3 regions of the Paenibacillus sp. GYB006 genome follow, and region 2 is predicted to be linked to each of the others. Evidence: a T-box and tRNA genes for the amino acid it is inferred to sense, from the RefSeq annotation. Region 2 holds a T-box; the other regions hold tRNA genes.
The links. The T-box of region 2 lies ahead of tyrS (tyrosine--tRNA ligase). A T-box ahead of a tRNA ligase gene usually reads a tRNA of that ligase, here a tRNA-Tyr.
Positions count from the first base shown of each region.

Region 1 (2,234 bases), on a different contig from region 2:
ATCTTTTCAATTAGGATGGCGATGATTTGAAGTGTGCGACACCACATTTTTCCTAAATAAAAGGTATAATTTACAATTAGAAAAACGCTGTTCAAGATGATATATTATTTATGTCCTCTTAAGAAAAAGACAATTATAAATGTGTGTCTGATGCAGTAATTAAAGATATTTAATTCATTGTGTTCGATGGTTTTTATTACTAGTTGAATATGTTTTTAAAATATGATAAATTATAAATCCGGAAGATTTTAAGCTGCATGTCCTTTCTAAGGTCTGATATTTTGCTGGTGAGTATTCACTGAAGATATCACAGCGCAAAAATCATGTTTGGTGGCGATAGCGGAGGGGTTCCACACGTACCCATCCCGAACACGACCGTTAAGCCCTCCAGCGCCGATGGTACTTGGACCGCAGGGTCCTGGGAGAGTAGGACGCCGCCAAGCGAATAACCTATTAGGTTATATGTTTACTGAATCATTTATTTAACGATGAGGGGCCATAGCTCAGCTGGGAGAGCGCCTGCCTTGCAAGCAGGAGGTCAGCGGTTCGATCCCGCTTGGCTCCACCAATATTCCCTGATAGCTCAGTTGGTAGAGCACTCGACTGTTAATCGAGTTGTCACAGGTTCGAGTCCTGTTCGGGGAGCCAGCGGCCCGTTGGTCAAGGGGTTAAGACACCTCCCTTTCACGGAGGTAACAGGGGTTCGAATCCCCTACGGGTCACTTTATATGGAGATTTAGCTCAGCTGGGAGAGCATCTGCCTTACAAGCAGAGGGTCGGGGGTTCGATCCCCTCAATCTCCACCATACCAAATAATGCAGGATGAAATCCTGTGAATTCAACTAATTTATCCTAGCTCCCATTATATGGAGTATGGTATAATCGAATTAATTAGCCGGTGTAGCTCAACTGGTAGAGCAACTGACTTGTAATCAGTAGGTTGGGGGTTCAAGTCCTCTCGCCGGCACCAGTTTCATATGGAGGATTAGCGAAGTGGCCAAACGCATCAGACTGTAAATCTGCTCCCTTACGGGTTCGGTGGTTCGAATCCATCATCCTCCACCAGTTTTTAGGGGCATAGTTTAAAGGTAGAACAACGGTCTCCAAAACCGTTGGTGTGGGTTCAATTCCTGCTGCCCCTGCCAATTTCATAATAGTAAAGAATGATAATATATGGCGGTCGTGGCGAAGGGGTTAACGCACCGGATTGTGGCTCCGGCATTCGTGGGTTCAAGTCCCATCGATCGCCCTTGTACAACTTATCGCTGTTGGGGATTAGCCAAGCGGTAAGGCAACGGACTTTGACTCCGTCATGCATAGGTTCAAATCCTATATTCCCAGCCATTTTATAGTACGAGCCATTAGCTCAGTTGGTAGAGCACCTGACTTTTAATCAGGGTGTCGAAGGTTCGAGTCCTTCATGGCTCACCATCATATATATGCGCGTGTGGCGGAATTGGCAGACGCACTAGACTTAGGATCTAGCGTCTTTGACGTGGGGGTTCGAGTCCCTTCACGCGCATCTTTTAATTGCGGACATGGATCAGCGGTTGACCTTTGCCTTGCCAGGCAAGAGTCGCTGATTTCCGTCGTCTGCTTTTATATTTTTTGCGCCCTTAGCTCAGCTGGATAGAGCGTTTGACTACGAATCAAAAGGCCGGGAGTTCGAATCTCTCAGGGCGCGCCATTATATTTAAAATAAGAAGCAAGCCGGTGTGGCGGAATTGGCAGACGCGCGCGACTCAAAATCGTGAGGGAAACCGTGGGGGTTCGAGTCCCTTCACCGGCATTTATTATCGGGATGTAGCTCAGCTTGGTAGAGCACCTGGTTTGGGACCAGGGGGTCGCATGTTCAAATCGTGTCATCCCGATATTTATATACGCGGGTGTAGTTCAATGGTAGAACTTCAGCCTTCCAAGCTGATAGCGTGGGTTCGATTCCCATCACCCGCTTCATTAGTAAACCTCTTTGCGAAAGCGAAGGGGTTTTTATATTTCTACTTTTACAGAGAGTAAGTATTGAACTATTTGGGTTGTTCTTTTTCAGGCTAGATACCGATACACACCTAACACCTAAAAGCGAGGAAGCTGAAATAGTTGATTCCTTTGAAGAGGTGACTGCTATTGAAGTTCCAAAATGAGCATAGACCTGTATTTAATGGATTAATCCTTGTATACAACGACAAGATAAAAAAAGCTTACAAAGCAGGATATTATAAATTAAAAAGTTTACA
Region 1 is NZ_JARBDA010000004.1:416,882-419,115, reverse strand. It holds rRNA gene rrf (5S ribosomal RNA) at 327-443, shown strand; tRNA gene PV403_RS13240 (tRNA-Ala) at 493-568, shown strand; tRNA gene PV403_RS13235 (tRNA-Asn) at 573-648, shown strand; tRNA gene PV403_RS13230 (tRNA-Glu) at 651-722, shown strand; tRNA gene PV403_RS13225 (tRNA-Val) at 731-806, shown strand; tRNA gene PV403_RS13220 (tRNA-Thr) at 895-970, shown strand; tRNA gene PV403_RS13215 (tRNA-Tyr) at 980-1,065, shown strand; tRNA gene PV403_RS13210 (tRNA-Trp) at 1,072-1,145, shown strand; tRNA gene PV403_RS13205 (tRNA-His) at 1,177-1,249, shown strand; tRNA gene PV403_RS13200 (tRNA-Gln) at 1,270-1,344, shown strand; tRNA gene PV403_RS13195 (tRNA-Lys) at 1,356-1,431, shown strand; tRNA gene PV403_RS13190 (tRNA-Leu) at 1,442-1,522, shown strand; tRNA gene PV403_RS13185 (tRNA-Arg) at 1,611-1,687, shown strand; tRNA gene PV403_RS13180 (tRNA-Leu) at 1,710-1,789, shown strand; tRNA gene PV403_RS13175 (tRNA-Pro) at 1,798-1,871, shown strand; tRNA gene PV403_RS13170 (tRNA-Gly) at 1,883-1,953, shown strand.
Region 1: it has a tRNA-Tyr gene. The T-box ahead of tyrS (tyrosine--tRNA ligase) is inferred to sense a tRNA for this amino acid. The anticodon was not compared.

Region 2 (2,234 bases):
TACGATTGTATTGAACTTAGTTACCTTGTGAAGAAACGTTGCAGGCCTTACTGTGGACTAACTGTCTACTAAGACATTTTTACCAAGCTGTAGTTTTTCTTACCTTTACGGATAATGATAAACCGACCGCCAATGGCTTCACTTGCTGTCACTTCAAAGTTCACATCCGTAACTCGCTCACCATTCATCGAAATTGCACCTTTTGTAATATCTTCACGTGCTTGACGCTTAGATGGCTCGATACCGAGATCAACAAGCCAGTCTACGATATTTTTCGATTCATTGGTTGCTTCAAAAGTCGGCATTTCTTTAAACCCTTGCTCAATCTCATCTGCCGTAAGGGATTTAATATCTCCGCTAAAGAGTGCAGCTGTAATACGAAGCGCTTGCTCAAGCATTTCCTCGCCGTGTACAAATCTTGTCATTTCTTCAGCAAGCTTCTTCTGAGCTTCCCGTTTATGCGGTTCTGTCTGTACTTTTTCAGCCAGCTCGTCAATTTCCTCTTTGGAGAGGAATGTAAAGTACTTCAGGTATTTCACTACATCACGATCATCTGTGTTAGCCCAGAATTGGTAGAACTCAAATGGAGTTGTTTTCTTCGGATCAAGCCAGATCGAACCACCCGCTGATTTACCGAATTTCGTACCATCAGCTTTCAGCATCAGCGGAATCGTCAGACCGAACGCTTTTGCTTCTGCTCCTTCTTTTTTCCGAATCAAATCTAGACCGCTTGTAATGTTACCCCATTGGTCAGAACCGCCGATCTGCAGCTGAACATCTTCATTCTGATACAGATGCAAGAAGTCAAGAGACTGCAGGATTTGGTAAGAAAATTCAGTAAAGGAAATACCACTTTCGAGTCTGCTTGCTACAACATCCTTAGCAAGCATGGAATTGAGGCTGAAGTTTTTACCATAGTCGCGCAAGAATTCGATGACATTGATCTTATGGGTCCAGTCATAGTTGTTAACCATGCGAATTTGGTTATCGCCTTCTGTAATGAACAGTTTTTTCATTTGGTTCGTGAGCGCATCCACGTTCGCTTGTACTTCTTCGAGTGTTTGCAGTGAACGTTCTGATTGACGCCCACTTGGATCTCCAATGGTTCCCGTAGCCCCACCGATCAGAATAACCGGACGATGCCCAGCTAGTTGGAATCGTTTGAGTACCATGAAGGGAATCAAGTGACCAATATGCATACTATCGCCCGTTGGATCTACCCCGCAGTACAGAGATATTGATTTTTGATTCGTTAATTCTCTAAGACCTTCCGCATCCGTTTGTTGATTAATGGCGTCACGCCATTCGAGTTCATCAATAATATTCACAGTCATAACACTCCTTCAGGTTCATAAGTTTTCTTATAATTAGAGATAGACCAACACGGCAAACATAAAAAAAAATCGTCCCTATGTCTATTGTAGACATAGGGACGATTGAACAACCGTGGTACCACCCAGATTGCATAAATGAACACCACACATCAGGTGTGCCATTTATGCCGCTTTTATCGCGAGGTATCGTTCGCCACTTCCGCTCGGCATTACCCGAGATACTCCAGAGTGTAATTCGCGATCTTAGTGTGTACCGGGTTCCATCAACCCCCGGCTTTCTAGAACAGGGACTAAGCTGCTACTGGGCTCTTTCAACGTATATCATATATAAGATTATTGACAGTATAGAGAAATAATTTTTTGATGTCAACCTTTGAAGTTGAGGTGTAAAATCGATAGTTTTCACAATAACGTTATAATTTACTCTGTCATCCCATTTTTTATCGTCCATGAGAATGTTAGAATGAATTTATATGTTCAAAATTTGCATTAGGAGTAAAAGAATTGCGTACACATCCAATTAATTATTTGCGTATTACAGGCCTATTAGATGGTTTTTCATTTTTATTTTTGTTATGTATCGCCATGCCAATGAAGTATATCGGCGGCATCGATGCAGCAGTCTCAATCATGGGTAGTATTCACGGTGCAATCTTCTGCTTATATGCTCTTGCGATCCTTTATGCTGCTATTCGGGTCGATTGGAGCATATGGTGGTCTGCTGTAGCATTTATTGTCGCTTTTATCCCGTTCGGTAATTTTGTATTTGATTTTAAGCTGAAGAAAGCTCAAACCAAATATAAGATGAAGCCTTTTAATCCTGCCCTGATTGTTTATAGTATTGTCTTCTTTTCTTTTATCGATTTATTTGCACAACTGCCCGTTATGAGTACATTTGCG
Region 2 is NZ_JARBDA010000001.1:698,950-701,183, reverse strand. It holds gene tyrS (tyrosine--tRNA ligase) at 69-1,328, opposite strand; T-box leader at 1,426-1,658, opposite strand; gene PV403_RS03370 (MFS transporter) at 1,839-2,234, shown strand, end outside.

Region 3 (2,234 bases), on a different contig from region 2:
TAATCGGTCGAGGGCTTATCCTACAAGCTTTCTGAAGGAAAGCTACTTCGGAAGCATAAGCTATATAAATCGCAAAGATTGTTTCGTTCTAGTTTTCAGGGAGCAAATCCTTGAGGAAAACTAAACGCTTGTTTCTTGATTCACACTTCGGTGTTGAACCCAAGCAAACGCGAAGAGTGTATAGATTTTTCGAAGATTTTCGAGAAGCGTAAGCTAAGAAAATCCTGTTTGGTGGCGATAGCGGAGGGGTTCCACACGTACCCATCCCGAACACGACCGTTAAGCCCTCCAGCGCCGATGGTACTTGGACCGCAGGGTCCTGGGAGAGTAGGACGCCGCCAAGCGAATACCCTTATGGGTTATTTTTTCGCCTAATCGTTTAATTAACGATAAGGGCCCTTAGCTCAGCTGGTTAGAGCGCACCCCTGATAAGGGTGAGGTCGGTGGTTCGAGTCCACTAGGGCCCACCATTTAACTTCATAATCCCATTATGGGGCCATAGCTCAGCTGGGAGAGCGCCTGCCTTGCACGCAGGAGGTCAGCGGTTCGATCCCGCTTGGCTCCACCAATATTCCCTGATAGCTCAGTTGGTAGAGCACTCGACTGTTAATCGAGTTGTCACAGGTTCGAGCCCTGTTCGGGGAGCCACTTTTGGAGAAGTGTCCGAGCTGGCCGAAGGAGCACGATTGGAAATCGTGTAGGCGTCACAAGCGTCTCGAGGGTTCGAATCCCTCTTTCTCCGTTGCGAACTTTTTAGAATATTTAATACAGTAAGGCCCGTTGGTCAAGGGGTTAAGACACCTCCCTTTCACGGAGGTAACAGGGGTTCGAATCCCCTACGGGTCACTTTATATGGAGATTTAGCTCAGCTGGGAGAGCATCTGCCTTACAAGCAGAGGGTCGGGGGTTCGATCCCCTCAATCTCCACCATATAAATATCGCGGGGTGGAGCAGCTCGGTAGCTCGTCGGGCTCATAACCCGAAGGTCGCAGGTTCAAATCCTGCCCCCGCAATTGTAATACTTGGAACTGTGGTGTAGAGGCCTAACATGCCTGCCTGTCACGCAGGAGATCGCGGGTTCGAATCCCGTCAGTTCCGCCACTTTTATCTTAACTCCAGTAAAATGGAGTATGGTATATCGTAATCATTTAGCCGGTGTAGCTCAACTGGTAGAGCAACTGACTTGTAATCAGTAGGTTGGGGGTTCAAGTCCTCTCGCCGGCACCAGTTTCATTATGGAGGATTAGCGAAGTGGCCAAACGCATCAGACTGTAAATCTGCTCCCTTACGGGTTCGGTGGTTCGAATCCATCATCCTCCACCAGATTTATTTTTAAGTATTTTGTTATGGCGGTCGTGGCGAAGGGGTTAACGCACCGGTCTGTGGCTCCGGCATTCGTGGGTTCAAGTCCCATCGATCGCCCCATTTTTAAACCTTATCACTGTTGGGGATTAGCCAAGCGGTAAGGCAACGGACTTTGACTCCGTCATGCATAGGTTCAAATCCTATATCCCCAGCCATCTTTAGTACGAGCCATTAGCTCAGTTGGTAGAGCACCTGACTTTTAATCAGGGTGTCGAAGGTTCGAGCCCTTCATGGCTCACTTTTATATATATGCGGTCGTGGCGGAATTGGCAGACGCGCACGGTTCAGGTCCGTGTGGGCTAACCCCCGTGGAGGTTCGAGTCCTCTCGACCGCACCATATATTTCGCGGACGTGGCTCAGCGGTAGAGCATCGCCTTGCCAAGGCGAGGGTCGCGGGTTCGATTCCCGTCGTCCGCTCCAATTATATTTGCGCCCTTAGCTCAGCTGGATAGAGCGTTTGACTACGAATCAAAAGGCCGGGAGTTCGAATCTCTCAGGGCGCGCCATTTAAATAACGGGATGTAGCTCAGCTTGGTAGAGCACCTGGTTTGGGACCAGGGGGTCGCATGTTCAAATCGTGTCATCCCGATATTTATACGCGGGTGTAGTTCAATGGTAGAACTTCAGCCTTCCAAGCTGATAGCGTGGGTTCGATTCCCATCACCCGCTTCACAGTAAACCCCTTCGCTTTCGCGAAGGGGTTTTTTAATATTACGATATGGAACAGGGATAGGTAGTGTATTAATCGGCCTGTTCTTTTTTTGGCTGGAGCGTTATACTTTTACGGCCATCGATACCAATCGGAATGTCGCCAGCAATGGTAACACGGCGTACTACACGGTGTTCATCGCCATAGTCATTAATTGCA
Region 3 is NZ_JARBDA010000010.1:204-2,437, forward strand. It holds partial or broken rRNA gene PV403_RS18465 (23S ribosomal RNA) at 1-23, shown strand, start outside; rRNA gene rrf (5S ribosomal RNA) at 228-344, shown strand; tRNA gene PV403_RS18475 (tRNA-Ile) at 394-470, shown strand; tRNA gene PV403_RS18480 (tRNA-Ala) at 493-568, shown strand; tRNA gene PV403_RS18485 (tRNA-Asn) at 573-648, shown strand; tRNA gene PV403_RS18490 (tRNA-Ser) at 654-742, shown strand; tRNA gene PV403_RS18495 (tRNA-Glu) at 775-846, shown strand; tRNA gene PV403_RS18500 (tRNA-Val) at 855-930, shown strand; tRNA gene PV403_RS18505 (tRNA-Met) at 940-1,013, shown strand; tRNA gene PV403_RS18510 (tRNA-Asp) at 1,025-1,101, shown strand; tRNA gene PV403_RS18515 (tRNA-Thr) at 1,152-1,227, shown strand; tRNA gene PV403_RS18520 (tRNA-Tyr) at 1,238-1,323, shown strand; tRNA gene PV403_RS18525 (tRNA-His) at 1,350-1,425, shown strand; tRNA gene PV403_RS18530 (tRNA-Gln) at 1,446-1,520, shown strand; tRNA gene PV403_RS18535 (tRNA-Lys) at 1,531-1,603, shown strand; tRNA gene PV403_RS18540 (tRNA-Leu) at 1,617-1,703, shown strand; tRNA gene PV403_RS18545 (tRNA-Gly) at 1,712-1,786, shown strand; tRNA gene PV403_RS18550 (tRNA-Arg) at 1,796-1,872, shown strand; tRNA gene PV403_RS18555 (tRNA-Pro) at 1,882-1,955, shown strand; tRNA gene PV403_RS18560 (tRNA-Gly) at 1,965-2,035, shown strand; gene PV403_RS18565 (TauD/TfdA dioxygenase family protein) at 2,108-2,234, opposite strand, start outside.
Region 3: it has a tRNA-Tyr gene. The T-box ahead of tyrS (tyrosine--tRNA ligase) is inferred to sense a tRNA for this amino acid. The anticodon was not compared.